2 regions of the Cellulomonas sp. NPDC057328 genome follow, and region 2 is predicted to be linked to the other one. Evidence: riboswitches for the same ligand, from Rfam matches in the RefSeq annotation. Region 2 holds a riboswitch; the other holds the start of a gene.
The links. A riboswitch is a leader RNA that binds a small molecule or an ion and turns the genes downstream of it on or off. The one in region 2 is predicted to bind S-adenosylmethionine.
Positions count from the first base shown of each region.

Region 1: another riboswitch for S-adenosylmethionine. It lies ahead of ACFUMH_RS01005 (hypothetical protein); the one in region 2 lies ahead of ACFUMH_RS02540 (methylenetetrahydrofolate reductase).

Region 1 covers NZ_JBHUZW010000002.1:74,852-89,476, reverse strand. The annotation lists gene ACFUMH_RS01050 (hypothetical protein) at 1-301, opposite strand, end outside; gene ACFUMH_RS01045 (hypothetical protein) at 515-1,363, opposite strand; gene ACFUMH_RS01040 (hypothetical protein) at 1,360-2,082, opposite strand; gene ACFUMH_RS01035 (hypothetical protein) at 2,079-3,467, opposite strand; gene ACFUMH_RS01030 (hypothetical protein) at 3,464-3,760, opposite strand; gene ACFUMH_RS01025 (isoamylase early set domain-containing protein) at 3,900-4,181, opposite strand; gene ACFUMH_RS01020 (glycosyl hydrolase family 28-related protein) at 4,454-6,412, opposite strand; gene ACFUMH_RS01015 (deoxyribonuclease IV) at 6,588-7,349, shown strand; gene ACFUMH_RS01010 (hemerythrin domain-containing protein) at 7,394-7,876, shown strand; gene ACFUMH_RS01005 (hypothetical protein) at 7,968-8,771, opposite strand; SAM riboswitch class IV at 8,791-8,901, opposite strand; gene ACFUMH_RS01000 (DUF6318 family protein) at 9,007-9,606, shown strand; gene ACFUMH_RS00995 (hypothetical protein) at 10,073-10,489, shown strand; gene ACFUMH_RS00990 (UvrD-helicase domain-containing protein) at 10,704-13,079, opposite strand; gene ACFUMH_RS00985 (MFS transporter) at 13,207-14,529, opposite strand; gene ACFUMH_RS00980 (alpha/beta fold hydrolase) at 14,608-14,625, opposite strand, start outside.
Region 2 covers NZ_JBHUZW010000007.1:6,548-21,172, forward strand. The annotation lists gene gcvP (aminomethyl-transferring glycine dehydrogenase) at 1-108, shown strand, start outside; gene gcvT (glycine cleavage system aminomethyltransferase GcvT) at 138-1,331, shown strand; gene gcvH (glycine cleavage system protein GcvH) at 1,423-1,794, shown strand; gene ACFUMH_RS02505 (LuxR C-terminal-related transcriptional regulator) at 2,131-2,367, shown strand; gene ACFUMH_RS02510 ((deoxy)nucleoside triphosphate pyrophosphohydrolase) at 2,510-2,989, shown strand; gene ACFUMH_RS02515 (Hsp20/alpha crystallin family protein) at 3,210-3,668, shown strand; gene ACFUMH_RS02520 (hypothetical protein) at 3,836-4,648, shown strand; gene ACFUMH_RS02525 (MalY/PatB family protein) at 4,756-5,886, opposite strand; gene ACFUMH_RS02530 (dihydrofolate reductase family protein) at 6,070-6,711, shown strand; gene metE (5-methyltetrahydropteroyltriglutamate--homocysteine S-methyltransferase) at 6,840-9,188, opposite strand; gene ACFUMH_RS02540 (methylenetetrahydrofolate reductase) at 9,185-10,279, opposite strand; SAM riboswitch class I at 10,371-10,478, opposite strand; gene ACFUMH_RS02545 (hypothetical protein) at 10,640-10,861, opposite strand; gene ACFUMH_RS02550 (DNA-3-methyladenine glycosylase I) at 10,993-11,610, opposite strand; gene ACFUMH_RS02555 (TetR/AcrR family transcriptional regulator) at 11,717-12,646, opposite strand; gene ACFUMH_RS02560 (ATP-binding cassette domain-containing protein) at 12,717-13,709, shown strand; gene ACFUMH_RS02565 (ABC transporter permease) at 13,706-14,506, shown strand.

The DNA of each region.
Region 1 (14,625 bases), on a different contig from region 2:
ACCGCCGCGCAGTCCAGCCGGCCATGTTCGAGAACATCGCCGGCACGAGGAACATCCACAGCGCCCGCACCGGGCTGTGCGAGGTCATCCCGCCCCACGAGTACGCCTCGCGGTGCCGCCCGGCCGCGTCGGTCGTCCGGTAGAAGCCGGCGATGCGGTCCCCGGCGACGCGCGTCGGCGCCAGGTCGCCGAGCAGCGACTCCGGGCCCGTGCCGCCGACGCCGTGCACGCGGATCTCCGTGAGGCCGTCGAGCGGCGTGCCGTCCGGCACGAGCCCCGCGGACCGGTGACGACCTGCCATGGCTCCCCCTCGGGGCAGGGCCGCACCGTCGCGACCGCTCGGTGAGTAGGACGCGGACGCCGCCCGCGAGATACGTCACCCGGGCGGCGTGCCGGCGGGGGCCCGGCCCCGCGCCGGCACGTCGGCGGCTCCGCGCATCAGCCGCGAGCATCGGCTCCGCGCGAGCACCACGCGAAGGCGGCTCTGCTCGTGACGCTGCGCGCGCGGCCTCCGTCACGCAGGCGTGGCCACGCGCATGCCCTCCAGCCGCCCGACCAGCCGCCGCACCTCCGCGCCCGACGCGGTGCGGATCGAGCCCGTCGACGTCCGCGCCGGCAGCAGCACCAGCTCGTTGCCCGCGTGCGTCAGCACGACGGCGGCCGGCTTCGGGCCGTCGCCGGCGATCGTGCCGGTGCCGTCGACGACGCCCTCGACGTCGGCCCAACGCACCGTGTGCAGCAGCCGGGCGTCGTCGCGGCCCGACCACAGCTCCAGCCCCGCCCGCGTGAGGGCGAGGGTCAGCGCCGTGCCCTGCGTCCGGCGCACCGGGGCGTCCGCGACCCCCTCGGCGCGCAGTGCGTCGCGCAGGCCGACCGCGCCCCACACCTCGAGGACCTCCGCGCCGGGCCGCTGCGCCCGCACCGCGGCGTGCCGCCGTGCCGTGGCGGTGACCATCCGGCGGACCCAGACGCCCACGCCGGCACCGACGAGCGCGACCATCATCAGCGCGACCGCCCCGCCGGCGTCGCCGTCGGTCAGCGCCCGCGAGCCGAATAGGAGCACGCCCACCACGCCGGCCGCGATCGAGAACCACCGGCGGCGACGCTGCCCCCGCTCGGCGGCGGCGACGGGCGCCGCGCCGGGTGCGGGCGCGTCGGGTCGACCGGCGACGGGCGCGGCGGCCCCGGGCCGTGCCGGCCCGGTCCACGTGGTGCCGAGCGTGCCGGCGTCACGGGCGGTGGCCTCAGCGGCGGGGGCTGCGGCGCCGGGCCGCGCGGGCCCGGCCCACGTGGTGCCGACCGCGCCGGCGTCACGGGCGGCGGCCTTACCGGCGGCGGTGTCACGGGCGGAGGTGTCGGTCATGCGGGTGCTCCTTCGGTGTCGTCGTGCAGGTCGTCGTACGCGTCGTCGTCAAGGTCGTCGTCGTGCGGAGAGGTCGGCTCGTCGAGCCGGTGGAGAGTCGCGGCGACGGCGTCGAACAGCTCGAGCCAGCCGTCGCGCAGGTCGGGCAGCGGCGTGGAGAACGCGAGACGCACGAGGCCGCGGTCGTCGCCGGGGTCGGACCAGTAGTCGCAGAGGAGGACGGGCACCCCGCCGGCGCCGGGCACGTCGCCGACGCGCTCGCGGACGGAGCGCAGCACCAGGCCGGACGGCCCGTCGGCGGCGTCCACGTGCCCGCCGGACCGCGACGCGTGCGCGGTGAGCGACGCCTGCAGGGCGTCGACCTCTGCGTCCGTCGCGAACGACCCGGGGGCGCGGAAGGCGGTGAGCGTCGCGGGCACCGGCACGTCGGCGACGCGCGTCAGCATGAAACCCATCAGCCACCCGCCGGCCGCGGCCGCGCGCCGCGCGGACGCCGACACGCTGACCCGCAGCTCGCGTCGCAGCGCGGCGAGGTTGTCGTCCCGGCCGAGGCGCTCCTCGACCATCGCGGCGACGGTGCGGCGCGTGGCATCGGCGTCGGTGAGCCGCAGCACCCACCAGTCGGCAGGGACGACGAGCCCGAGGCCGGCGTCCGTCGGGGTCGGCGGACGCGTCGTCGACGTCGCGGCCCCCGAGGAGGCCGGGCCCTGCCCGCTCATCGGCGCACCGCCTCGATACCGCCCGAGACGGTGAGGCCCACGTCGCCCACGTGCCGCGCCACGGTGAACCCGACCCGCACCTTGTAGCCGCCGCCGTTCTGCGCCAGGTACGCCACGTCTCGTGCGGCGTCCTCGTTGCCGACCGCCCGCAGCGCGCCCGCCCAGCGGTTCTGCTTCCATGCCGCCTTGATCGCGTTGCCGCCCTCGAGGACGGGGTTCCGCAGCGCCCCCGTACCGGTGGCGTGGGCGCCCGCGGCCGCCGGGCCGCGCGTCGCCGCCGCCACCGCGCTGGCGCCGTCGCGCACGTCCGACGCCAGGTCGCGCACCATGGCCCGCGGATTCAGCGCCGACCCCAACCCCGCGCCGCCCGCCGGCCGGACCGACGGCCGCACGCGCTGCGCCGCCGTCGCCGCCGCACGCCCGGTCGACGATGCGGCGTTGTGCGCCGCCGATCCCACGGTCGTCGCGGTCGCGGCACGCGCGCCCTGCGCCGCCCGGTTCACGTTCGTCGCCGTGCGCAGGCCCTGCCCGAGCACCCGCCCGGCCCCGAAGCTGACCAGTCCGGCGGCACCGAGGACGACGTCCTTCACCGAACCGTTCCCCTGCGCCAGCAGGATCACGTCCCGCGCCAGCACGGCCGCCCCGGCAACGGTCGCCACCGCGGCCACCGCGGCGTTCACCCCCGGCACCCAGCACAGCGCGAGCGCCGCGACGCTCAGCCCCGTCGCGAACTCGTCCATCCCGTTCCACACGGCGAGCCCGGACTCCTCCACGCCGCCGCGCACGTCCTGCCAGAACGTGTCGTGCAGGTCGTCGGCGCGCACGGCGGCGGCGATGATCGCCCGGGCGGTCTCCGCGGCCTCGTCGCGGACCGCACGCGCCTGGGCGAGCAGGTCGCGGGCGTCGTCGAGCTGCCGGTCGGCGCGGGCCATCGCGGCCCGCGACTGGTCGACCTGCGCCGCCATGAGCGCGGCGACCTCCGGCTCGTCCTGCGACTCCTCCTCGCGCACCCGGAAGTACCGGAGGTCGTCGGCCGCCGTGCCCGACGCCGCCATCGCGGCCGTCGCCTGGTCGTGGGCCTGCAGCGACAGCGCCTGCGCGCGCTCCAGCCCGTCGGCGTACGCGACGAGCGCGCGTCCCGCGGCGGCGTACCGGGCGTGCGCGCGCTCGATCGTGTCGGCGAGCGCGCCGGCCCGTGTCGCGACCTCGTCGACGGCCTGGGACGTCACGGTGATGCCGCCCGCGATCGCCCGCAGCTCGTCGGCGGCGGTGGCGATCTGCGCCGCGACGCGCTCGTGCTCGTGGCCGGCCGCGCGCACCGCGGCGGGGTCGCCGGGCACCGGGTCGGCGTGGTGCAGCGGGTACCAGGTGAACGGGCGGCTCACGCGGTACCCCGCAGCTGGGCCGCGAAGACCATGTCGAGCTCGGCGAACGTCGTCCCGACCCGCGTGCACGCCTCGGCGAGCGCGCCGACGTCCGCGACGACGCCCACCCGGATGTCGTCCCACCCGATCGCGAACTCGCCGAGCACGTCCGCGAGCCCGTCGTGCCCGACGTCCGCCCGCAGGTCGCGCGCCGTGACGTTCGCGGCGGAGAACGTCTGCGCGAGGTCGGCGAGACGCGCCCCGGCGGCCTGGAGCAGGTCGGTGTCGACGACCAGCTTCCCGGCGCTCGACACGGCATGGGAAGACACAGCGCAGCCCCCTGACGTCAGCGGTCCTGCGCCCGCCTCTCGAGCGCAGGGCCGCGACGCTACCGGGACGAAAGGGGCAGATCGCCGTCGTCCACAGGCCCGGTTCGCCGGGCCTGGCCGGTCGTCAGACCGTGACGACCGACCCGTCCACGGTCACGCGGTCCGCGTCGATGTCGTCGAACCACTTGCCGCCGTCCCCGAGGTACCGGAACGTCAGGGTGGTCCCCAGCGGCACGGTCACGGACGCGCTCGACATGCCGTTCGACCGCTTGCGGAGCACGTGGGTGCCGGGCACCCAGTCGTTGAACGTGCCGACCACGCTCACCGGCCCGTCGAGGCTCGGCGTCGGCAGGGCGAAGGTCAGGGTGCAGGTGCCGGACTTGGCGGCGCGGGACTTCTTCAGCACGGTGCCATCCACTCTGTTGCTACGGGCGCGGGTGTCGCGGGGTTCGCAGACGAAGGGTGGCGTGGCCGTGTTTCGGGGGAGGGCGAGCGCGGTGACCCGCGTGTGACGAGTCGGTGGCGCGCCGTCTGCCCCTCCGGCGCACGCCCTCGTCCTCGAGCGACGGCGTCACCCTAGAGGACGACGGCGGAGGGCCGCAGGTGGCGTCCACCAACGGCCCTCCGTGTCGCGACGGGGTGGTCGGCGGCCGGTCACGTCGGCCACCGACCCGCCCGTCACGGGTACTGCGTGATGAACGACGGCGTGCCGGTGTTCGAGTTGTCCACCTGCCCGCCGACGCCGTTCACGACGTGCCGGATCGTCCCGGCGCTGAGGTTGACGGTCATGACGTGCGTGAGCCGCACGCCCGGCCGCTGGGGCACCTCGAACCCGTTCTCCGTGATGATCGACGGGTTGTTCTGGTTGAACACGTAGACGCCGCCGCCCCACAGCTGGTGCTCGCGCACCTTGTCGCCGACCTTGTAGCCGGCCCAGCCGAGCGTGCCGTCGGGCTCCGTCCAGTCCGCCTGCGTGGGCGGGTCGTACGGGAGCTCGTTCTGGTAGAGCACGACGCGTCCGCGCTCGCCCTCCCACACGGTGTTGTGCCGCTGGAAGTGCTCGACGAACAGGCCGGTCGCCGTGACGTCGTCGCCCGTGACGACCACGCCCGTGCGGCCGATGTTCGTGCGCCACCGCTCGGTGTCGCCGTTGACGCCCTCCGTGAAGCCCTCGACGCCGTGGTCGGCGCGCCACACCCACGTGTGGTCGACGAGGACGTCGTCGGCGTCGATCCGCAGCGCCACGTCCGTGGAGCCGCGGTGCGGGCCGCCGACGCGGAAGTAGACGTCGCTCAGCGTGATCGGGTCGAGGCCGCGGCCCTTGTCGTGGCCGCGCCCGCGGTGGTCCGCCTCCTGCCCGGACGGCCCGTGACCGCCGCCGCGCGGCGCCTTGCCCACCTGCAGCAGCACCGGCGACTCCTGCGGGCCCGCGTCGATCGTCACGCCCGCGATGATCGCGCCCCGGACGTCCGCGACGCGCAGCGGCACCGCCCCGTCGACCGACGTCAGCGTCGCGTGGCCCATGCCGAGCACGACCGTGCCGGCACGCTTGACCTCGATGCTGCGCGCGACGTCGTACACGCCAGGCGTGAGCAGCAGGTGCTTGCCGCGCGCGAGCTGGCTGTTGATCGTCTGGACCTTGTCGCCCGGCTTGGCGACGTGGAAGTCGCGCAGCGGGACCGACCGGCCCGGCGTCATGCCGTCGGCCCACGTGATGCCGCGGGTGCCCTCGCGCGCCTCCGGCACGCGGACGTGCCAGCGGCCGCGCTCGTCGACGTAGAGGTACGGCTTCTCGCGGCTCAGCGGGTTCTGGTCGAGCGTCGTGTAGGGCGGGTCGGGGAACGTCGCGTCGTCCGGCGCGCCCTCGACGCCCGCGAACACCTGGTTCCACACGGCGTTCGACCAGCTGCGGACCTCGCTGTTGCGCGTCAGCCACTGCTGCTGCGACCCGTTCGTCACGTCCCCGAACCGGGAGTCCGCGATGAAGCCGCCGCTGGCGAACTGCGGGCCGGCCGTGCAGTAGTCCATGAGCGAGAAGCCGGGGTCGCCCTCGTCGGCGAGGACGTTGACCCGGCGCAGCGAGACGGCCTGCGAGACCGCCCAGAAGTTGGCGGTGCGGCGGCAGTCGTCCTGCCCCGTGCCGTTGATGTCGATCGTGAGGTTCGACAGCGTGCGCCAGAAGTTGACCAGCGCGATGCAGTTGGGGTTCTCGGGGTCGGGGGACAGGCAGCGGTTGTACGTCTCGATCTTGCCGTGGACCGTGACGTCGGTCGGGGAGGCGCCGAGGCCGGCGACCTCGGTGTAGTAGCCGACCTTCATCTGCAGCGGCTGCTCGGTGGTGCCGTACTCGCCGGGCAGAAAGAGCAGGCTGTACCGGGCCGTGCCCATCTCGGCGTCGACCTGCTGCGCGTGGATCTGGTCCACGCGGGCCTGGATGTCGGCGACGGGCATCGACGGGTCGAAGACGACGACGTTCGGGCCGAGGTCGGGGGCGGTCGGCGCGGCGGGGCCGCGGGGCGGGCCGGCGGTGGCCGCGGGGGCGAGGGTGGTGGCGGCGGCCGTGAGGGCCGCGACCGCGAGCAGGGTGGCGCGACGACGTCGTCGTGACCTCGTCGCGGGCGTGCGGGGGTGGTCCATGCGTGTGCCTCTCCGTCGAGTTCCGGCATCGGACGCTTCGGAGCAAACCACACTTACCGACGTGTAAGTAAGGGTCTCGCGCGGCGACGATCGCGCCGCGTCGCGATAACACGTCCGGTGGGTGATGTCAGCGGGACGGGCTAGCGTGGCGCGGACTCGAGGGAAGGGGACCGACGTGGTGCTGATCGGCGCGCACGTGCGTGGCGACGACCCGGTGGCGGCCGCGACGGAGGTCGACGCGCAGGCCGTGCAGATCTTCCTGGCCGACCCGCAGGGCTGGAAGAAGCCCGTGCGGCGGCCGGACGCCGACGCGCTCATCGACTCGGGCCTCGGGATCTACGCGCACGCGCCGTACCTGGTCAACGTCGCGTCGACGAACAACCGGATCCGCATCCCGAGCCGCAACATGATCGCCCAGCACGCCGCCGCGGCCGCCGACCTGGGCGCCCGCGGGCTGATCGTGCACGGCGGCCACGTCGGCGAGGGCGACGACATCGCCGTCGGCATCGACAACTGGCGCAAGACGTTCGCGCGCGCCGAGTACCCCCTGCGCGTGCTCGTCGAGAACACCGCCGGCGGCGAGAACGCCTGCGCGCGCACCCTCGACCGCTGGGCGATGCTGTGGGACGCGATCGGCGAGTACGAGGTCGGCGTCTGCCTCGACACCTGCCACGCGTGGGCCGCCGGCGAGGACCTCGAGACGATCGTCGAGCGCCTCACCGCGATCACCGGCCGCATCGACCTCGTGCACGCCAACAGCTCCCGCGACGAGCACGGGTCGAGCCGCGACCGGCACGCCAACTTCGCCACCGGGACGATCCCCGCGGAGCTCATCGCGCACGTCGTGCGGGAGGCCGGGTGCGACGTGGTCGTCGAGACGCCGGGGGAGCGGCAGGCCGAGGACGTGGCGTTCCTCAAGGCGGCGCTCGCGGGCTGAGGGGCTTCCGGGGCCCGCTGCCGAGGGCCTAGCGTCGGGGGCACATGCCTACCGACCCTTCCGCACGCATCGTCGCGTGGGACCGTCAGCTCCGCGACGTCCACGCCCGCCTCCGTGACAGCCTGCAGATCGCGCGCGACGCGATCGACGACGCGGCCGCCGAGCCGACGTCCCCCCGGCTCGCCGCCGACCTCCGCCTCTTCTGCACCGGCTTCTGCGCGGCCCTCGACGGGCACCACCGCGGCGAGGACGCGGTGATGTTCCCCGAGCTCGTCGCGCGCGACCCGTCGCTCGCCGAGGTCGTGTCGCAGCTGACGCGGGACCACAGCGTCCTGTCGCAGCTGCTCGGCTCGCTGCAGCGCGCCGTGGACGCGGGGGCGGGCGGCGACGACCTGCACCGTCACCTCGACGGCATCGAGGCGATCATGGAGACGCACTTCCGGTACGAGGAGAAGCGCCTGCTGGAGCCGCTGTCACGGCTGGGGACGGACCAGTCGCCGCGGGAGGTGCTCGGGCCGTTGGGATGAGGCGGGGCCTCGGGGGGTGTGCAGCGTTCGTCGCGCCTGGCGTGACGAACGCTGCACGGTGTGCCGCGTGACGGACGCTGCACGGGTCCCGTCAGAGCGGCGGGAGGACGACCTCGTAGCCCGCGCGCTGCAGCGCCTCGACGTGGTCGGTGCCGCCCTCGTACGAGCCGGGCAGGTCGCCCGCGCGCATCCGCGCGTCCGGGTCGGCCCCGAAGATCTGCGTCCAGCCGCCGCCCTCGCCGTGCTGCGCGAGCACGACGACGTGCTCGACCGGGCCGCCGCGCGTCCGCATCGGCGGGTCGAGCCGGTACAGCGACGCGGTGTGCGGCCGCACCGCCACGAGCGTCGGGTCGAGCGGCAGCGTCCGCTCGAGGAACGCGTACCGGGCACCCGTCGGCCGGACCACGCCCTCCACGCACGGCGTCGCGGCGCCGTCCGTGGCGACGCTCCGGTACCGCGCGCCCACGCGCACGACGCCGCCGTCGTGCAGGCGGACCGTCGGGTCGGCGCTGCGCGCGTGCTCCTCGAACGGCGCCGTGTCGTGCACCCACCAGTGCGCCGGGGCGCCGTCGTGGCGGGTTGCGAGGACGACGCCGGCGCGACCGGTGAGGGAGGTGGGGCTCGTGCTGCCGGTGCTGCCGGTGCTGCCGGCGTCGTCGGCGTCGGCGGTGCTCGTGGTGCTGTCGGTGGTGATCACGCTGCTGTCGGTGCTGTCGGCGCGGTTCGGACCGTCGCCGGCGGCGTCGCGCTCGACGCCCGTGACGCGGTACGTCTCACCCGCCGCCGAGACCGCGACGCGCACACGCGATGACGCCGGCACGTGCCCCCGCTCCTCGGCGACGCAGCCGAGACGTGGCGTGCCCAGCGGTGCGTCGATGTCGAACGGTGCAGCCATGTGTCCTCCTGGGAGGCTCGAGCGTCTTCCCGCACCGGGCGGCGCGGGCGGATCTTCCTCCGGGGGCACCGTGCGCTCCGCGCGGTTGCCAGTCGGCCGGCCGGAGGGCTTGAGGCCGAGCTTCGTGATCGGTGGCGACTGTAGCGGGACGCACCGACACCGCTCCGACGCGCCCTCCATCCACAGGGTGGGCGCCGTTGGCGTCGACAAAGGCGGGAACCGGTACTTTCCGGGCATGCGATGGCGTGGGCGGGGGGCGGCGGTGGCCGCGACGGTGCTCGTGGGGCTCATGACGGCGGGGTGCACGGGGGACGCGACGCCGACGGGGCCGACGGGCACGCACTCGCCGTCGGCATCGGCGGACGCACCGAGCGCCACCCCAACCGCGAGCCCGGCGCCGGACGTGAGCGTCCCGCCGGCGCGGCCGGACGCGATGGCGACACCGAGCGCGGACGGCGCGGCAGCGGCGGCGTCGTACTTCCTGCAGCTCTACCCGTACGCGTACGCCAGTGGTGATCTGAGCGAGTGGGACTCGATGTCCGACCCCGCCTGCGGCTTCTGCACGAATGTCCGCTCGAACGTCACGCGGTTGCAGGAGACGGGGCACCGCGACGACGAGTCGACGGTGACCGTCGTGAGCCAGAGCGCCGCAGAGATCGTTGCAGGAGAGTCGTACTCAGCTCTCGTCGTCGTCGACCAGACGCCCAGTCGTGAGCTCGCGCCGGACGGAACGGTCGTATCGTCGGACGAGGGCGGTCGCTTCGAGATGACGTTCGCGCTCTCCTGGAAGGACGGCTGGCGGGTCGCTGAGGTGGATGTCGCTCGTGTCTCGTAGAACGCTTGCCGCCACAGCGTGGGTCTGCGCAGTGGCTGCCCTCATGTGGTCGGCGCCCGCCGCCTACGGCGCAGAGCTCGAGTCCAACGCGTCGATCGACTCGAGTCGGACCGCCGCAATCGTCAACGTCCGTGAAGGCGAACGCGCTCGACGTCTGCACGAGGTGGCGACCGGGCCTGAGGCCGAGCTGCGTCAGTACCGGCGCGAGCTGATGTGCCGGGACGCGGCAGGGCAGTGGGTGATGCTCGCGGACATCGCCTGCCCCAGCGGGGAGGATGTCGCTGGTCAACGCGACTGCGGTACGGACACCGTTCTGCTTCCGCTTTGGATGCGACAGCGAGCGTCTGCAGCAGACCCGTTCGGTCCTTGGGTGCTGGTCGATCAGGGGGGCTGTGGTGCAGACGCCCTGCCGACGCTCTCCGCAGACGACTTCCGACGCCTGCCCATCCCCGCCCCGGTGCTCAACGTGCAACCTGCCGCTGACTGGGTGCTGGTCAACAAGGAGACGATCGTCTACACCGATCCAACCCCGGTGACGCTGACGACCGACCTGCTCGGCTACCAGGTGACCGTCGAGGCGACGCCGATCCGGTTCACGTACGACTTCGGCGACGGCGGCCGTCCGCTGGTCACCACCGACCCCGGCGCCCCGTACCCGGCGTTCGAGACGTTCCACGTCTACCGCGCCCTCGGCACCCGCACGATCACGTTGACCACCGAGTGGTCCGGGCGCTACCAGGTCGCCGGCTCACCGGTCTGGCGGGACGTCGACGGCACCGCCCAGACCACCGCCACCAGCACCCCGTTCGAGGTCGTCGAGCGCACCAGCAAGCTCGTCGCCGAGCTCTGCACCGCCGTCCCCACCCCCGACGACTGCCGCTGACCCGCCGGATCGCGCCCCGGCGTGAAGCGTTGTGGTCACCCCGCGTCCACAACTCTTCACGCCCGGCGAAGTGAGCACGGGCCCGCACGCCGTGACGCCGGCTCGTGCCCGGGCCTGCAGCGTCGTGGTCACCCGGTGTTCGTGATCCTCCACGCGCAGTCGCTGCCCGCGGCGCGCCCGCCAGGCCGACGCCAGAGTCAGGCTGATGCCACCGTCAGACCGACGCCACCCACAGGCCGTCGCGGGCGCGGGTCATGGCGACGTACATCTCCCGGAGGCGGTACTCGCGCCGCTCGCGCTCCACCTCGTCGAGCTGCTCGGGCTTCTGCGTGAACCACGACGCCCGCACGTCGACGACCAGCACGTGCTTGAACTCCAGGCCCTTCGCGCGCTTGATCGTGCCGACCTTGACCGCGTCGACGGGCACGCCGTCGTAGCGCTCGAGGTTCACGACGGGGATGCCGGCGGCCTTCAGCGCCTCGGTGGCCTCGTCGACGCCGCGGCGCGACAGGGACAGCACGCCGACGTCGCCGTACCCGGTGCCGACCTGCCGCACGGCCTCCTGGACGCGCGCGACCATGCGGCGGGACCGGTCGGCGGGGTTCGAGCACCGGACGTAGACGGGCTTCGGGCCGCGACGGGGCACCTGCGTCGGGCGGTCGCCGCGGGCGGTGACGCCCTCGATGTCGGCGAACTCGTCGTCGGCGACCAGCATCGACGCGAACTGCAGGATCTCCGCCGTGTTGCGGTAGTTGACGTCGAGGACGGTGCCGCGGCCGGCCACGGACACGCCCGCCTCGGCGAGCGTGAAGCCGCCGGGGTAGATCGTCTGCTGGCCGTCGCCGACGAGCGTGAGCCCGTCGGGCGCGTCGCCGACGAGGGCGTGCAGCATGCGGATCATCACGCACGAGAGGTCCTGCGCCTCGTCGACGACGACGGCGGTGTACGGCTCGGCGGGCGGCTGCCGGCGCAGCTCGGCCTCGGCGAGCGCGATCTGGTCGGCGAAGTCGTGCACCCCCCGCACGCGCAGCTCGGCGTCGTACGCCTGGTACAGGTCCCACACGACGCGTCGCTGCTGCGGCCCGAGCCGGTGCCGGCGGCCGAGCCGCGGCAGGTCCGCGTACTGCTCCCACCGGGTCAGGCCGCGGCCCTTGATGACGTGGATGACCTCGTCGTGCCAGTAGTCCTGCTCGTGGCGGTCGGTGTCGATGATGCTGCCGCCCGCGACGCGTCCCCAGGCCGTCGTCCAGGCCGAGGCGATCTGCTTGCCGTCGATCCGGCACGGCACGCCGCGCTCGTCGAGGATCCGCTTGGCGGTCTCGTGCACGCCCGCGAACTCGACGCGGTCGACGACGTCCGGCGCGAGCCGCGTCAGCGACTGGCGCAGCACGTCCGGCAGCGTGCGGATGTAGGTCGTGACGAGCACCCGGCCGGCGCGCGTGCGCGCCAGGTACGCGGCGCGGTGCAGCCCGACGACCGTCTTGCCGGTGCCCGCGGCGCCGCGGATGCGCGACGGGCCGTTGAACGAACGCCGCACGATGCGCGCCTGCGCGGGGTGCAGGAACGCCATCCACTCCTCGACGGGCGCGGCCATGAGTCCCTCGAGGAGGGCGGCCTGGACCGTCGCCTCGTCGAGCAGGGGCTCGACGGTGAACGTCGACGGGTCGTCGGGGACGGGCGGGCCGGCCGGGACGGAGGCAACCGGTGTGACGTCGGCCGGTGGGGAGTCGGCCGGCGCGGCCTCGGGTGCCGTGCGCGGCGCCGGGACGACCGCGGCCGGAGCCGGCACGTCGAGGAAGCGCCCGTCGGGACCGAGCGGTGCGTCGAGCGCCGTGAGGGGTGCATCCAGCGCGGTCCGGGGCACGTCGAGAGCCGTGAGCGGCGCGTCGAGCGCGGTGAGAGGTGCGTCGAGGGCGGTGAGCGGCGCGTCCAGGGCCGTGAGCGGTGCGTCGAGCGGCGTCGCGGGAAGCACCGGCTCGGGCAGCGTCGTGCTGACCGGCGCCGGCGCGCCGACCTGCCGGAACCAGGCGAGCGCGCGCGTCAGCACGGCGTCGACCTGCACCGGCGTCAGGCGGTGCCCGTGCCGGGCGATCAGCTGCAGCGCGTCCCGCTCGCCGACGACGCGCACGGGCCCGACGCGCTCGTCGACGCCCGCGCGCCCGGCCAGCACCGCGACGGCGTGCACCTCGCCGGGGGCGAGGCCGACCTCGGCGAGCTCGCCCTCGGTGCGGTACGCGAGGTCCGCGAGGGCCATGAGGTCGTCCGTGACGTCGGCGTCGCCGCGGTGGATGCGGTCGCCGACGATCGACACGTCGGCCCACGCCTTGGTGTCGACGACGAACACGCCGCCCGGCCCGATGACGACCATGTCCACCTGCGCGCGGCGGCTGCCCGGCCACTGCCGGTCCGCGAGGAGGTGGTAGCCGGCGGCCGCCAGCGGTGCCAGTGCGCGCGCCGTGCGCTGCTCGGTGGCCGACGCGAGGCCGTAGCTCGCGGCCGTGCGGCGTGCGTCGGCGGCTGCCTTCTCGTGCGCGGTGGCCAGCAGCAGCTGACGCTGCGCCTCGCTCGCCGCGGAGTCCCCTGCGGGCATGTGGACGTCCCTCCCTGCTCGCCCTCCTATCGGCCGGCGGGGGGCCGACCATGAGGGCGACGGGCGGGGACCACCCGATCACCGCCGCGCCGGCACGGTCCCGGTGCGCGCACCGGGCGGGGGGCCGTCAGTCCGCGTCGCTCGACGTCGGCGGCGTGTCCGCGGCCGACGACGCCGGGGTGCTGGGCGGTGCGACGGACCCCGCCGCCGCACCGGCCTCGCCGGCCGGGCCGGTCGCGGGGGCGCCGCCGAACCGCGGCGACAGCGCGACCGCCGGCAGGAGCAGGAGCGCCGGGATGAGGAACGCCGGGCCGAGGCCCGGGCCCTCCGACAGCAGGCCGAGCGCGACGGCGCCGAGCAGCGCGCCGACGTAGTTGAACAGGTTGATCCGCTGGATGACCTCGTCGAGACGCTCGGGCGCGAGCTCGCCGGCCACCGAGAACGCCTGCGGCACGAGCGCGCCGACGCCGATGCCGGTGAGCGCGAAGCCGACGACCGCCGCGCCCGTCGACGGCACCAGCGCGACGAGCCCGAGGCCCGCGACGGCGAGCAGCACCGTGACGCCGACGACCTTGCCGCGGCCGAAGCGCCGCACGAGCGGGTCGCCCGCCAGGCGCGAGACGAGCACGGCGCCCTGGTAGGCGGCGTAGCCGAGCGGCGCGACGGTGGCGGGGGCGTCGAGGCCGTCCGCCAGGTACACGGCGCTCCAGCTGCTCACGGCCGAGTCGGCGACGAACGCGACGGCGACCATCGAGCCGAACAGCCAGATGCCGGCGCGCGGCAAGGGCGTGCGCGCCGTGGTGCCCGTGCCGTCCGCACCCGCCGTGGCCGCGCGTGCCGCCACGGCGGCCGCCGCGGCCTCGTCCGCGACGGCCCGCGGGATGAGCGAGCCGCGGATGCCGAGCGCGATCGCCGCCGCCACGGCGGCCGCCGTCAGCAGCGCGACGACGGCGCCGGTGGTGGTCCCGAGGTTGGCCAGCACCGCCTGCGCCAGCGCCGCGAGGATCGCCGCGGCCGTGAGGCACGCGAACAGCGTCGACATGATCGAGCGCCCCGCGAACCGCTGCAGCAGGACGCCCTGCATGTTGATCGACGCGTCGACCATGCCGAGCCCGACTGCGAAGATCGCGAACGCGCCGACGAGCGGCGGCACCGAGGTCGCCGTCGTGACGAGCGCGAGCCCGACGGCCTGCGTCAGGAGGCCGGCGACGAGCGCCGTGCGGCTGGACCGGCGCGTGGCGACCTTCTCCGCCGTCACGGAGCCCGCGGCCGCCAGCAGGCAGCCGAGCAGCAGGACGAACGAGATCGCCATGTCGTCGATGCCCGTGCGGGCCTTCAGCCCCGGCAGCGACGTCACGACCGTGGCGTACCCGAACCCCTGCGCGGCGTACGCCGCGCCCACGGCGGCACGCGTCCGCCATGGCGCGGACGTCGTCGTGGTGACCGACATGTGGTGCTCCCCCTGCTCGTCGCCGCTGCGTGCGGCGCCCAGGGGAGGGTACGGGCTGGCGCGCGCGAGCGGGAGGGGTCAGGCCGCCGTGCGGTC
Region 2 (14,625 bases):
GACAAGTACTGGGTGCCGGTGCGGCGCATCGACGGCGCGCGCGGCGACCGCAACCTCGTGTGCTCGTGCCCGCCGGTCGAGGCGTTCGCGGACGGGGACCTGGCGTGAGCGGGGCGGACGGGACGACGGAGGCAGCCGTGACGGAGCAGACGGGCGGGCCGACGGGCGAGCAGACCGGCGGGCTGCGCTCGCCGCTGCACGACGAGCACGTGGCCCTCGGCGCCGCGCTCACGTCGTTCGCCGGGTGGCAGATGCCGCTGCGCTACACGTCCGACCTGGCCGAGCACACGGCGGTGCGCACCGCCGCGGGCCTGTTCGACCTGTCGCACATGGGCGAGATCGCGGTGACCGGGCCGGACGCCGGACGGTTCCTCGACCTGGCGCTCGTCGGGACGCTGTCGTCGCTGCGCGTGCTCGGCGCGCGGTACACGATGGTCGTCCAGCCCGACGGCGGCGTGATCGACGACCTGGTCGTGTACCGGACGGGCGAGCAGGAGTACCTCGTCGTCGCGAACGCGTCCAACCACGTCACCGTGCTGGGCGAGCTGCGCGCGCGGGCGGCCGGGCTGGACGTCGAGGTCGCCGACCGGTCGGCCGCCACCGGGCTCGTCGCCGTCCAGGGGCCGCGCGCCCTCGAGGTCGTCCTCGCGACGCCCGGCCTGGCCGCGGACCCCGACGCCCCGGCCGGCGTCACGCCGGAGACGCTGAGGTACTACGCGTGCCTGCCGATGCGGTTCGACGACGTGCCCGTGCTCGTCGCGCGGACCGGCTACACGGGCGAGGACGGGTTCGAGTTCTTCCTGCCCGCCGACGCGGCGCCGGCGCTCTGGCGCGCGCTGCTCACCGCGGGCGAGCCGTACGGCACCGTCCCCGCGGGGCTGTCCGCCCGCGACTCGCTGCGGCTCGAGGCCGGCATGCCGCTGTACGGGAACGAGCTCGACCGCACGACCACCCCGCACGACGCGGGCCTCGGGCGGGTCGTGAAGCTCGACAAGGTGGACGCCGACGGCACGCCGCTGCCGTTCGTCGGCCGCGACGCCCTGGCCGCCCGGGCCGCCTCCGCGCCGGCGCGGGTGCTCGTCGGGCTGCAGGGGCTCGGCCGCCGTGCCGCGCGGCACGGGTACGCGGTGCACGCCTCGACGGCCACCGACGCACCCGCCGTCGGCACCGTCACGTCCGGCGCCCCCTCGCCGACGCTCGGCCACCCCGTCGCGATGGCGTACGTGACGCCCGAGGTCTCCGCCGAGGGCACCGAGCTGGCCGTCGACGTGCGCGGTCGGCGCGAACCCGTGCGCGTCGTGCCGCTGCCCTTCTACCGTCGTCCCCGGTGACGACGTCGCGCGCCCGCGCGACCGCCGCACCACCGCCGCACCCGCACCACCCGCACCGCCCGCACCCGACCTCGCCCCGACAGGAGCACCCATGGCCGCCGAGCTGCCCGTCACGCTGCAGTACACCGCCGAGCACGAGTGGATCGACGACCGGTCGCCCGCGACCGTCGGCATCACGTCCGTCGCCGCCGAGGCGCTCGGCGACATCGTGTTCGTGGAGCTGCCGGGCGTCGGCGACACCGTGACCGCCGGCTCGGTGATCGGCGAGATCGAGTCGACCAAGTCCGTCTCGGAGCTGTACTCGCCCGTCACGGGCACCGTCGTCGAGGTCAACCAGGGCGTCGTCGACGACCCGTCCGTGGTCAACGCCGACCCGTACGGCGCCGGCTGGCTGCTGCGGGTCGACGTCGCGGAGACCGGCCCGCTGCTGTCCGCGGAGGAGTACGGCGCGCTCAACCCCTGACGCCACCTGCGGGCGGCCGTGGGTGAGACCTCCCAGACGAATCGGACCCGACTGCTCCGGACGGGTGATCGATCGGTGGTCTCCACCTGACGGGTGCTTGCCCCGAACGGGTGATCGGGCGCACAGTGCTGGCGACGGACCGTGACCTGCGTGTATCAGAGCGGGTCCCGGACCGTCTTGTTCGGTGCAGCGATCGGCACCGCGGGGGGAACCGTCGGTGGTCGGAGAGAACTGGTGGCGAAAGTCCCGTCATAGGACCGTCGCACGTCCCTCTCATCCGGTACGCAGCCCTCGCGGGGTCGGACGGTCCGACCCCGCCGCCCACCGGAGGACATCATGAGCATGCTGGAGACCCGCGAGACCGCGGCGACCTTCACCGGCCACTCGCTCACGCGGCGCGAGCGCGTCGTGCTGGCCGAGCTCGCCGAGGACGTGACGCTCGAGGAGATCGCCACCCGCCTCTTCGTCACGCGCAACACGGTCAAGTCGCAGGTCCGTAGCGTCTACCGCAAGATCGGTGCCTCCACGCGCGCCGAGGCCGTCGCCTGGGCGGTCGCGCACGGCATCCGCTGACGCACCACCCTCCGGGTGCGGTCCCACGACCCGCTCGACGTCCGCCGGGGGTGAGCGGACGTCGGACGGGGGCGCGTGCGGCTGCGGCCCGTCCGGCCCGGTTCGTGACCCGGCCGTGACGCGTGCCTGGCAGACTGCCCGCATGACGCCGCCCGTCCTCGTCGTGGCCGCCGCCGTCGTCGACGACCTCGATGACCCGCGCCTCCTCCTCGCGGCGCGCCGTGCCACGCCGGCCAGCCTCGCCGGCAGGTGGGAGTTCCCCGGGGGCAAGGTCGACCCCGGGGAGTCGCCCGAGGAGGCGCTGCACCGCGAGCTCCGCGAGGAGCTCGGCGTCCGCGTCGGCCTCGGCGTCGAGCTCCTCGGGCCCGACGACGGCGCCTGGCGCCTGTCCGACCGGTACGTCATGCGGCTGTGGTTCGCGGAGATCGTCGAGGGCGAGCCCGAGCCGCTCGTGGAGCACGACGAGCTCCGCTGGCTCCCGCAGGGCCAGTGGCACGACGTGCCGTGGCTGGACGCCGACGTGCGGATCGTCGAGGGGCTGAGCGCCTTCGTCGCGACGTTCCCGGGCTCGGGGCCGGGCGCCGGCACGGACGCGCGACCCGGCATGGGCCGCAGCGCCTGACCCGTCCCGTCCGACCTCCCCACCCCGCTCCCGCAGGCCGCGCGCGGGCGTCCCCCGACGTCCGCGCGAGGCGTTCTCCGTGCGCGAACAGCGTGTCGCGAGGGCTGGCACTCTCGACCCGAGAGTGCTAGATATCTGCCTGTAGCCACCGGTGCCGGAGGGCACCGGGACGCACCGGGGCCCGGGAGGTCCGAGGCCCCACGTCGAGGAGGTGAGGGGCGTGGCTACTCGTTTCGACCCGTTCCAGGAGATGGACCGCGTGCTCGCGCAGGTCTTCGCGGCCGACCGCGCGTCGGCGTCGATGCCGATGGACCTGTACCGCGACGGCGACCACTACGTGCTGCACGTCGACCTGCCGGGCGCCGACCCGGGCACGATCGACGTCAACGTCGAGGACCGCACGCTGACGGTCCGTGCGCAGCGGTCCGGCCGCACCGAGCACGACGTGCAGTGGCTCGCGAAGGAGCGCCCGTCCGGCACGTACGCCCGGCAGCTCACCGTGGGCCGCGGCCTCGCGCTCGACCGCATCTCGGCGACGTACGCCGACGGCGTGCTGACCCTGACGATCCCGGTCGCGGAGGAGGCGAAGCCGCGCCGCATCGAGGTGCAGCACGGCGCCCGGCCGACGTCCATCGAGGCCGGCCACGTCGAGGCCCAGCCGGCGGACGCGACCGCCTGACACGACGGCCGCACCCGACGGTCCCCGACGGTCCCCCACGACGGCCCCGCTCCCGCCCGGAGCGGGGCCGTCGCTGCGCCGGCGGCCACCGTCCTTGTGGAGCCGTCGCCCCCGGGTGAACACTCCTCCCACCGGCGTGACCGCCGTGGTGGACCGAGGGCACGGGGGTGAGGACGACGACCACCGCACGAGCCGTCGTCCGTACCGTGCTGACCGGTGCCGTCGCCGGCACCACGGCCCTGCTCGTCGCCCCGCCGTCGGCCGCCGAGCCGCCGGTCGTCCCTGCCGACGCCGTCACGTGGTTCGCCGACGAGGCTGCGGCCCTGATCGCGGAGAGCCAGGAAGGGGCGGTCACCACCGACCGTGAGGCGGTGATCGGGTACGTCGGCGTGCAGGTCGGGACGCCCGTCGCGCTGACCGCCTGGACGCGGGAGTTCATCGCCGGAACGACGGGCGCCGCGCCCACGGCCGCGCTCGAGCAGTGGGTCGCACCGCTGACGCGGGGCGGGGAACCGGTCGGCGTCGTCAGCGCCTTCCGCGACCGCGGGCGGGTCGGCCTCGCGTTCTTCGACGACGACGCGTCGCTGGCCGCCGCGCTGCAGGCCCTGCCCGACGACGCCACCGTGGTGTTCGACGCACCTCTCGACGCGTACTTCCTCCACGTGCCGCAGGGGATCGCGCCGCTGTCGGAGAGCAGCCGGGCCGAGATCGCGTCCCGGGTGCCGGTCGAGCAGTTCCAGGAGCAGCTCGAGGCGCGCCACGGCGATGCCGCCCGGGCCCCCGCCGTGCAGGCGCCGCCGACCGACCCGCGGAGCGCGATGGCGGGCGGAGGTGCGACCGTTCCCCCCGGCGCCCGCGCCGACGCCGCACCGGCCTGGCTCCTGCCCGTCGGTGCGGCGGTCGCGGCGGCCGGTGCCGGGGTCCTGCTGCACCGGGGCCTGCGCCGGCGCGGGCGGGGCACCACCGCGACGCGAACCTGACGGGAGGCCGCCGTCCCGTCCCGTCGCGTCGCGCCGGACGCCGTGCCCGCCGGGTGCGGCCGTGCGGGCCGCGCGGCCACCGCGCGCGTCGCGTGCGCGGCTCCGGGTCAGCCGAGGGTGCTCGTGAGGCGGTCGAGGACCTCGGTCAGGGTGGTCGGTGAGCAGGCGAGGTTGAGGCGGACGCGTCCCTCGCCGCCCGAGCCGAACGTCGGGCCGGGCTGCGTCGCCAGGCGGCCCTCCTCCCGCAGGAGGCGGACCGGTTCCGTGCCGCTCGCGCGGACCGCCGCGGTGTCGCGCAGGTCGAGCCAGGCGAAGTACGTCGCCTCGGGCACGCGCCAGCGCGCCGACGGCAGACGGTCGGCGAGCGTCCGCTCCACCGTCGCGAGGTTCTCCCGCAGCACGGGCAGCACCTCGTCCAGCCAGGGCCCGCCCGCGCGGAACGCCGCCTGGTGCGCGACGGAGCCGACGTGGCTCACGGCGTGGCCGACGATCTCGGGCACGCGGGCGAGGTCGGCCGTCGCGCCGGGCCCGGGCACCGCGACCGCGGCTTTCAGGCCGGCCAGGTGGAAGCCCTTGGACGCCGAGTGCAGCGCCACCGCGTCGGGGATCACCGTGGTCGTCGGCACGAAGGGGGCGTCCCCGACGACGAGCGGTGCGTGGATCTCGTCCGCGACGACGCGCACCCCGTGCCGCGCGGCGAGCTCGCCGACGGCCGCCAGCTCGTCCCGCGTGTGCAGGGTGCCGGTGGGGTTGTGCGGGTGGCACAACAGGTACGCCGTCGCCCCGGCGAAGGCCCGGTCGAGGGTCTCGAGGTCGAGGCGGCCGTCCGCGCCCAGCGGCGCGTCGACGACGCGCCGGCCGGCGTGGGCGAGGAACTCGCGGAACGGGGGGTACACGGGCGGGTTGATGACGACGCCGTCGCCCGGCGCGGTGAGCACGCGGACCACCTCGACGATGCCGAGCATGACGTCGGGCACCGGTCGGCACGCCGCCACCGGCACGTCCCACCCGTACCGCTCCGAGGCGAAGCCCGCGAACGCCTCGGCGTAGCCGTTGCCGACCTCGTACCCCGTGTCGCCGCTGCTCAGCGCGTCCGTGACGGCACGGACCACCGCCTCGGGCAGCCGGACGTCCATCTCGGCCACGAACGCCGGCAGCACGTCCGGCGGGTAGGTGGCCCACTTGGAGGACCGGCGCGTGCGCAGCTCGTCGAGGGGGACGTCGAACGGGGCGGCCATGTCCGAGACGGTAGCCGCCCGGCCCGGCGCGGGCCCCGAAAGGCCGTGCACCGACGACGAGGTCGGCCGCACGTCCCGTACCGACGGTGCTCGGGCCCTGCGGCCCCGGGGACGCCGGCCCCGATGAGTACGACCCGTGCCGGGGGTCGGTAGGGGCACGAGGACGACGACGGGAGGCGCGCGATGCGGCTGACGGTGCACGAGTTCATGACGCTCGACGGCGTGGTGCAGGGGCCGGGAGCACCCGACGAGGACACGAGCGACGGGTTCACCGCCGGGGGCTGGGTCATCCCGTTCGCCGACGACCCGGTGTTCGGCGAGGTGGTCGGCGGGTGGTTCGCGCGGACGACCGAGCTGCTGTTCGGGCGCACGACCTTCGAGCTGATGCGCGCGTACTGGCCGCAGGTGACCGACGGCGACCCGGCGTCGGTGGCGCTCAACACGCTGCCGAAGCACGTCGTCACGTCCACCGAGCTGGGCGGCGAGGAGTGGACCGGCTCCCGGCGGGTCGAGGGCGACCTGGTCGAGGCCGTGACCGCGCTGAAGGCGCGTGAGGGCGGCGAGCTGCAGGTGCACGGGTGCGCCCGGCTGGCGGCGTCCCTGCACGAGGCGGGGCTCGTGGACGAGTACCGGCTGCTGATCGCGCCCGTGACCGTGGGGCACGGGCGGCGCCTGTTCGGCACCGACGCCGTGCCGCGCGGGTACGACGTCGTCGAGCACCGCGCGAGCGAGCGCGGGCTGACGTACCTGGCGCTCACACCGCGGGCGTACGAGGTAGCCGCGACGGCCGTGGTGGACGGCAGCGAGGTGGTCGTGCCGGCGTGACGGCGTCCACCGCGCCCCGGGACGACGGCGCTCGCCCCTCGTGCGAGGGACGGGCGCCGTCGTGGTCCGCGGCGGTGGGCGCGCCGCGGGCGGTGCGGGCCGGCGCGAGCGGACGCCGGCCCGGTCCGTCAGAGCGTCGCGCGGACCGTGCGGGTCGCGGCGACGAGGTGCTCGAGCGAGGGGGTGACCTCCTCGTAGCGGCGGGTCTTGAGGCCGCAGTCGGGGTTCACCCAGAGCTGGTCGACGTCGATGGTCCGGACCGCCGCCGTGAGCAGCTCCGTCACCTCGGCCTCGCCCGGCACGCGCGGCGAGTGGATGTCGTAGACACCCGGGCCGACGGCGCGCGGGTAGCCCGCGGCGGCGATGTCGCCGAGGATCTCCATCTTCGAGCGGGCCGCCTCGATGCTCGTCACGTCGGCGTCGAGGCCGTCGATGGCGTCCATGATCTCGCCGAACTCCGAGTAGCACAGGTGCGTGTGGATCTGGGTCTCGGGGCGCACGCCGGCCGTCGCCAGGCGGAACGAGCGCACCGACCAGTCGAGGTACGCGGCGTGGTCCTTCTCGCGCAGCGGGAGCAGCTCGCGCAGCGCGGGCTCGTCGACCTGGACGATGCCGATGCCCGCGGCCTCGAGGTCGGCGATCTCGTCGCGCAGGGCGAGGGCGACCTGGTTCGCGGTGTCGCCCAGCGGCTGGTCGTCGCGGACGAACGACCACGCGAGGATCGTCACCGGGCCCGTGAGCATGCCCTTGACCGGCTTCTCGGTCAGCGACTGCGTGTACGTGGACCAGCCGACCGTGATGGGTGCGGGGCGCGACACGTCGCCCCAGAGGATGGACGGGCGCGTGCAGCGGGAGCCGTACGACTGGACCCAGCCGTTCTGGGTGACGGCGAACCCGTCGAGGTTCTCCGCGAAGTACTGGACCATGTCGTTGCGCTCCGGCTCGCCGTGCACGAGCACGTCGAGGCCGATCTGCTCCTGCAGCTCGACGACGCGGCGGATCTCCGCCTTCATCTCGTCCTCGTACTGCTCCGCGGTGAGCTCGCCCTTCCCGAACGCGGCCCGGGCCTTGCGGATCTCCGGCGTCTGCGGGAACGAGCCGATCGTCGTGGTCGGCAGCGCGGGGAGCTGCAGGCGCTCCGCCTGCGCGGTCTTGCGCTCGGCGAACGGGCCGCGGCGGAACTGCTCGTCGGTGAGCCCGGCCGCGCGCTCGCGCACCTCGGGCCGGACGACGCCGGGGGCCGCGGCGCGGCTGCGCACGGCGTCGGACGCCGCGAGCAGCTGCTCGTGCACGGCCTCGCGGCCCTCCGTGAGGCCCTCCGCGAGCACGGCGACCTCGCGCACCTTCTCGTCGGCGAACGCGAGCCACGACGCGAGCGTGCGGTCGAGCGCCGGCTCGTCCTCGACGGTGTGCGGGACGTGGAAGAGGGACGTCGACGTGCCCACCGTGACGGCGCGCGCGGCGAGCGTCTCCAGCTGCTCGAGCACGGCGAGCTTCGCGTCGAGGTCGGCGCGCCAGATGTTGTGGCCGTCGACGACGCCGCCGACGACGACCTTCGTCGACAGGCCGGGGGCGACGACGGTCGGCGCCTCGCCGCGCACGAGGTCGAGCACGACGCCGTCCACGTCGGTCGCCGCGAGCACCGGCAGCGCCGGGCCGAGGTCGCCGTAGGGCGCGGCCACCAGGATCGCGGGGCGCTCGGGGCGCGCGAGCTCGGTCGCGAGGGCGCGGTAGGCACGGGTGGTCGCCTCGTACAGCGTCTCGGCGGGCACGCCGATCGAGTCCGACACGAGCGCGGGCTCGTCGAGCTGGACCCACGTCGCGCCGGCGGCCGCGAGCTCGGTGAGCAGGCGCGCGTACACGGGCAGCAGGTCGTCGAGGCGGTCCAGCGGGTGGAAGCCGGCGGGCGCGTCCTCGGTCGGCTTGGCCAGCGCGAGGAACGTGACCGGGCCGACGACGACCGGGCGCGTGAGCACGCCGTCCGCGAGGCCCTCGGCGAACTCGGTCACCGGGCGGTCGCTCGCGTAGCGGAACGTGGTGCCCGGGCCGATCTCCGGGACGAGGTAGTGGTAGTTCGTGTCGAACCACTTCGTCATCTCGAGCGGCAGGTCGTCGCCGCGGCCGCGCGCGACCGTGGAGTAGCCGGCCAGGTCGAGACGGCCGTCCGCGTCCTGCAGGTCGGCGAAGCGCTCCGGCACGGCGCCGACGAGCGCGGCGGCGTCGAGCACGTGGTCGTAGAACGAGAACGCGCTCGGGATCGCCGGGGCGTCGGTCGCGAGGCCGAGCTCGGCGAGGCGCGTGCGGGTGCGGCGGCGCAGGTCGGCGGCGACGGCCTCGACCTCGTCGGCGGACGTGCGCCCGGCCCAGAACGCCTCGAGCGCCTTCTTGAGCTCGCGGCGCGGTCCGATGCGGGGGTAGCCGAGGACGGAGCCGGCGGGGAACGCCGGGGCGGCGGTCGTGGGGACGGTGTCGCTCATGACGGGATACCTCGGGGTGTCGTGGTGGGCACGGCGGCGGGGTCGCCGACGGGCTCGGTGGACGTCGTGGGTGCGGCGGTCGCCGCGGTGGCGGGTGCGGTGCGGCCCCCGCGCAGGTCGGCGCCCTCGAGCAGGTCGAGCGCCGCCTCGTGCCGGTTGAACGTGTAGACGTGCACGCCGGGCGCGCCGCCGTCGAGCACGCCGTTGACGAGGTCGACGCTCGCGCGGATGCCGCGCCGGTGGCGCTCGACGGGGTCGTCGACGGAGCCGAGCAGGTCGAGCAGCGACGGCGGCACGGGCACGCCCGTGAGCTCCTGCACCCGCAGCAGTCGCGCCGGGTCGGTCGTCGGGATGATGCCGGGCACGATCGGGATGCTGACGCCGGCGCGGCGCGCCTCGGCGACCAGGCCGAGGTACGCCTCCGCGTCGAAGAAGACCTGCGTGATCGCGAAGTCCGCGCCCGCCTGCTGCTTGGCGAGCAGCGCCTGCACGTCCTGCTCGCGCGTGCCGCCGGTCGCGTGGTTGCCGCGCGGGAACGCCGCGACCGCGACGGACAGCGGACGCACCCGGGCGCGGACCGCCTGGGCCGGGCTGCCGGCGCAGCGCCGGCGCTCGATCTCGCGCAGCAGCTCGACCAGCCCGGCGGCCGTGTCGACGCCGTCCGGGTGCGGCTGCCAGTCCGCCTGCCCGGCCGGCGGGTCGCCGCGCAGCGCCAGGAACGAGCGCACGCCCTCGTCGAGGAACTCCTCGACGATCGCCTCGACCTCCGCGCGCGAGGTCCCGACGCAGGTCAGGTGCGCGATCGGGTTGAGGCTCGTCTCGCGCAGCAGCCGCGTGACGAGCGCACGCGTGGTCTGCCGGGTGCGTCCCGACGCGCCGTAGGTGACCGACACGAAGTCCGGCTCCGCCGACTCGAGCTCGCGCACCGTGCCCCACAGGCGCGGCGCGGCGTCGAGGTCGCGCGGCGGGAACAGCTCGAACGACACCGTCGGGCGGTCCAGCGCGGCGGCCGGTGCGCTGTGCCGGCGCGCGGGGCGCGTCGGCACCTCGACCGTCGCGGCGGGCGCACGGGTGTCGGTCACGGCGGTCATCGCCCGGTCCCGGCGCGGCGTCCGGGACGGGGCAGGCCGCCGCCCGCGGGCGGCGCGACGCCGTCCGAGGGGTCGGCGACGTGGGTGAGCACGCTCATCGTCACTCCATCGTTCCTGGCGGAAGCACCCACACCCTCGACGAGGAGGGGGGTTGCTGCGGCGTCGCTGAGCCAGGTCTCTCGGCCGCTCTGGATGGTCGAGGTGAGCGTAGCGAGCGTGCCCGGATGGCGGACAGAGGCGCCCGGTCAGTGAGACGAGCGGTCCCGTGCAGCGATCAGGACGCGCACCGGCGAGGGCCGGGCGGCGATCCGGGCCGTGCAGCGGTCACGACCGGGCGTGCCGCCGGGACGGTACGGCGCCTCAGCGCTCGCGGCGGTGCAGCGACTGCGACGGCTGCTGCTCGCGGGACCGGCGCTGGCGCGGCACGCCGAACCACGCGCTCGGAGACCCCGCCGGCACGGACAGCAGGCCGTCCTGGACCGCGGCGAGGACGCTCGGGTCGGGGGCGGCGGAGGACTCCCAGGCGTCCTGGGCGGCACGCACGGCGTCGTGCCGTCCGTCGCCGTCGCGCTGCTCCACCATGCGCGGCACCTTAGTGCGCTCCCGGGTCCTGGACAGGTGTCCGGACCGCGTGTCACCCCAGCGGAGCATCCGGGACCCCGGACGCCGTCCGTTCCGTCCGGCGCTGACCGGTTCGCCCGCACGGTCGTGCGTCAGCGTCGTGACACGACCGGGCACGTGGCGAGGTGGTCGTCGACGACGCCGCACGCCTGCATCGCCGCGTACGCCGTGGTGGGGCCGACGAACCGGAAGCCGAGACCCCGCAGCTCCCGCGCCAGGGCCGCCGACTCCGCGGTGCGGCCCGGCACGTCGACCCACGTCGCCGGGCGTTCGCGCGGCGCTTCCGGGGCGTGCGACCAGAGGACCTCGTCGACGGTGCGGCCGGCCTCGTGCAGCGCGAGCAGCGCGCGGGCGTTCGCGACCGTCGCCTCGATCTTGGCGCGGTTGCGCACGATCGCGGCGTCCGCGAGCAGGCGCGCGACGTCGTCCTCGCCGAACCGCGCGACCACCTCCGGGTCGAACCCCGCGAACGCGGTCCGGAACGCGGGCCGCTTGCGCAGGATCGTGATCCACGCGAGGCCGGACTGGAACGCCTCGAGCGCGAGGCGCTCGAAGAGCGCGTGCTCGTCGTGCACCGGCACGCCCCACTCGTCGTCGTGGTACGCGGCGTAGAGCGGGTCGCCGTCGCCGAAGCAGCGGCCGGCGACGAGGGGGAGGGCGTCGCCTGCCGGCGGCAGGACGGGGTCGGGGGGCGCGGGCGTCTCGGTCATGCGGCGAGTGTGCTCGCCACCGGCGACATCGCGGCGCCTGCCGGCCGGGCGGTGTGGGCCTGCCGTCCTTGCGCCCGGGCTGGGGTCGGGTCGACGACGGTCCGGGTCACTGCTCCGCGCGCTGCCGGACCAGCTCCGCGATCCCGTCGAGGATCACGCGCGTGCCGAAGTCGAGCCCCGTCCCCTCGGCCCCGGGTGGCGCGGCGGCCGGGTCGAGCGCGCCGCCCGCCACCGCGCGCGCGAGCGCGGGGTGCGCGACCGGGTCGACGAAACGCGCGATGACCGCGTCGGGGTCGGCGCCGTCGCCCTCGCCGGCCGTCCGCTCGCGTGCCGCGTAGGCCTCGATCAGGCGTGCCCAGTCGAGCTGGTGGGCCGACAGCACGCCCACCACGTGGAGCTTCTCCGCCTCGGAGAGCCGCGTGTCCTCCAGGCACGCCAGCATCGCGTCCATCCACGCGAGCCGGTTCGGCCCGACCGCGAACAGCGTGCTCGTCGTCCGTGCGAGCCACGGGTGCGCGGCGAGGACGGGGCGCTGGAGCTCGAGCAGCAGCTCGGTGCGCGCGCGCCAGCCGCCGACCTCCGGGCCGACGTGCGGCGGCTGCCCGGCGGCGCGGTCGGCCATGAGCATGAGGACCTGGTCCTTGCTCGTCACGTACCGGTAGAGCGACATCGTCGTGAAGCCCAGCGACTCCGCCACGCGCGCCATGGAGACCGCGTCGAGGCCCTCCGCGTCGGCGAGCGCGATGCCGGCGTCGGCGATCTGCGCGAGCGACAGGCCCGGGCGCGGGCCACGGCGCGCGGGGGCGGGGGTGCGCCAGAGCACTGCGACGTCCGGCGGGACGTCGCTGAGGTCGGGCGCGGTGGCGCGGTCCGGGGAGTGCGCCGCACGACGTGCCGCGAGGGCCTCCGCCCGCGCCGCCTGCTCGGCGTCGCGCCGCGCGCGGGCCGCCTCGCGCGCGGCGTCGGCGGCCGCGGGCGCGTCGTCGCGGCGCTGCTCGTCCGCCGTCGTCGACGGGGACGGGAGGTGGTCGTCCATTGACGCCCGATCCTACAAGTGTGTATGACATACACACACAGTTTGCGACGTACACAGAAGGAGGTGCCCGATGGACGAGCCCGTCATCGAGGTCCGCGGCCTGCGCAAGGCCTACGGCGGCCGGACCGTGCTCGACGGCGTCGACCTGACCGCCCGGCGGGGCCAGGTCCTCGCCCTGCTGGGGCCCAACGGCGCGGGGAAGACGACGGCGGTGCGGATCCTGTCGACGCTCGTCGCGCCGGACGGCGGCACGGCGCGCGTCGCCGGGTTCGACGTGCGCCGCGAGCCGGCCCGCGTCCGCGCCGCCCTGAGCCTCACCGGCCAGTACGCCGCCGTCGACGAGCTGCTCACGGGTGAGGAGAACCTGCGGCTCGCGGCCCGCCTGGCGCACCTCCCGCGGCAGCAGGCACGCCCGCGCGTCGACGAGATGCTCGCGCTCTTCGACCTCACCGACGCGGCGCGGCGCACGGTGCGGACCTACTCCGGTGGCATGCGGCGTCGGCTCGACCTGGCCGTCAGCCTGCTGAGCCGACCCCAGGTCCTCGTCCTGGACGAGCCCACCACAGGACTGGACCCCCGCAGCCGCGCGGCGCTCTGGGACGTGGTCCGATCCGTCGTCACGGCGGGCGGGACGGTCCTGCTCACGACGCAGTACCTGGAGGAGGCCGATGCGCTGGCGCACCGGGTGGCGGTCGTCGACCGCGGCGTCGTCGTCGCGGAGGGCACCGCCGCGCAGCTCAAGGCCGCCGTCGGACCGGCGCACGTCGAGCTCGCGCTCGCGGACGGCACCACCGAGCGGCTGGCCACCGACGGCACGGTCGCCGACGTGCGACGGGTCCTCGGTGACGTGGAGCACCGCGGCCTCGCGGTCGAGCACTGGCAGGTGCGCACGCCCACGCTCGACGACGCCTTCCTCGCCCTGACCGGGCACGACGCCGGCCTCCTGCGGCCGGCCGGCGACCGCTCACCCGCGCTCGCCGCGTCCGGCGCGGCGCCGTCCACCCCGCACGCGGCCTCGGCCACGCCCGCCGCGTCCCGCCCGTCCCACCAGGAGTCCCGATGACCGTCCTCGACCTCACCCCGCGCCCCGTCCCGCCGCCGCCGGGCGTGCGCGACGCCGTGCGCGACACGCTCGCGCTGGTCGGCCGGAGCCTGCGCCGCTCCACGCGCCAGCTCGACACGCTGCTGCTCGCGGTGCTGCTGCCGGTCGTGCTGCTGCTGATGTTCGTCTACGTCTTCGGCGGCGCGATCAGCACCGGCATGGCGTACGTCGACTTCGTCGTGCCGGCGATCGTGCTGCTCACCGCCGGGTACGGCGCCGCGACGACCGCCGTGGACGTCGCGAGCGACATGACGAACGGCATCGTCGACCGCTTCCGCAGCATGCCGGTGCCGGCCGGGGCGGTCCTCACCGGGCATGTCGTGGCGAGCCTCGCGCGCAACGCGGTGTCCACCGCGCTCGTGGTCGCCGTCGCGCTGCTCGTCGGGTTCGACCCGGCCGCGTCCGCCGGGGACTGGGCCGCCGCGCTGGGCGTCCTCGTGGTCTACGTGCTCGCGCTCACCTGGGTGGCGGTGGCGATCGGGCTCGTCGCGTCCGGGCCCGAGGCGGCCAGCGGTTTCACGTTCGTCATCCTCTTCCTGCCGTACCTGTCGAGCGCGTTCGTCCCGGTCGGCACCATGCCGGGCGTGCTCGCGACCGTCGCGGGGCTCAACCCCGTGACGCCCACCGCGGACGCGCTGCGGGCGCTGCTGCTCGGGGCGCCCGTCGGCTCGTCGGCGGCCGTCGCCGTCGCCTGGTGGGTGGCGCTGCTCGTCGTCGCGCGCGTCGTCGCGGGGCTGCTGTTCCGCCGGCGCCGCTGACAGCCGGCGCCGCTGACCGCCGCACCGTCGACCGGTGGGGCGGGTGAACATCGCCCGAACGGGACGATCCGGACGCCCCGGGGGGTCGCGCGGGGGCGGTGGCGCGAGGTGTGATGCGG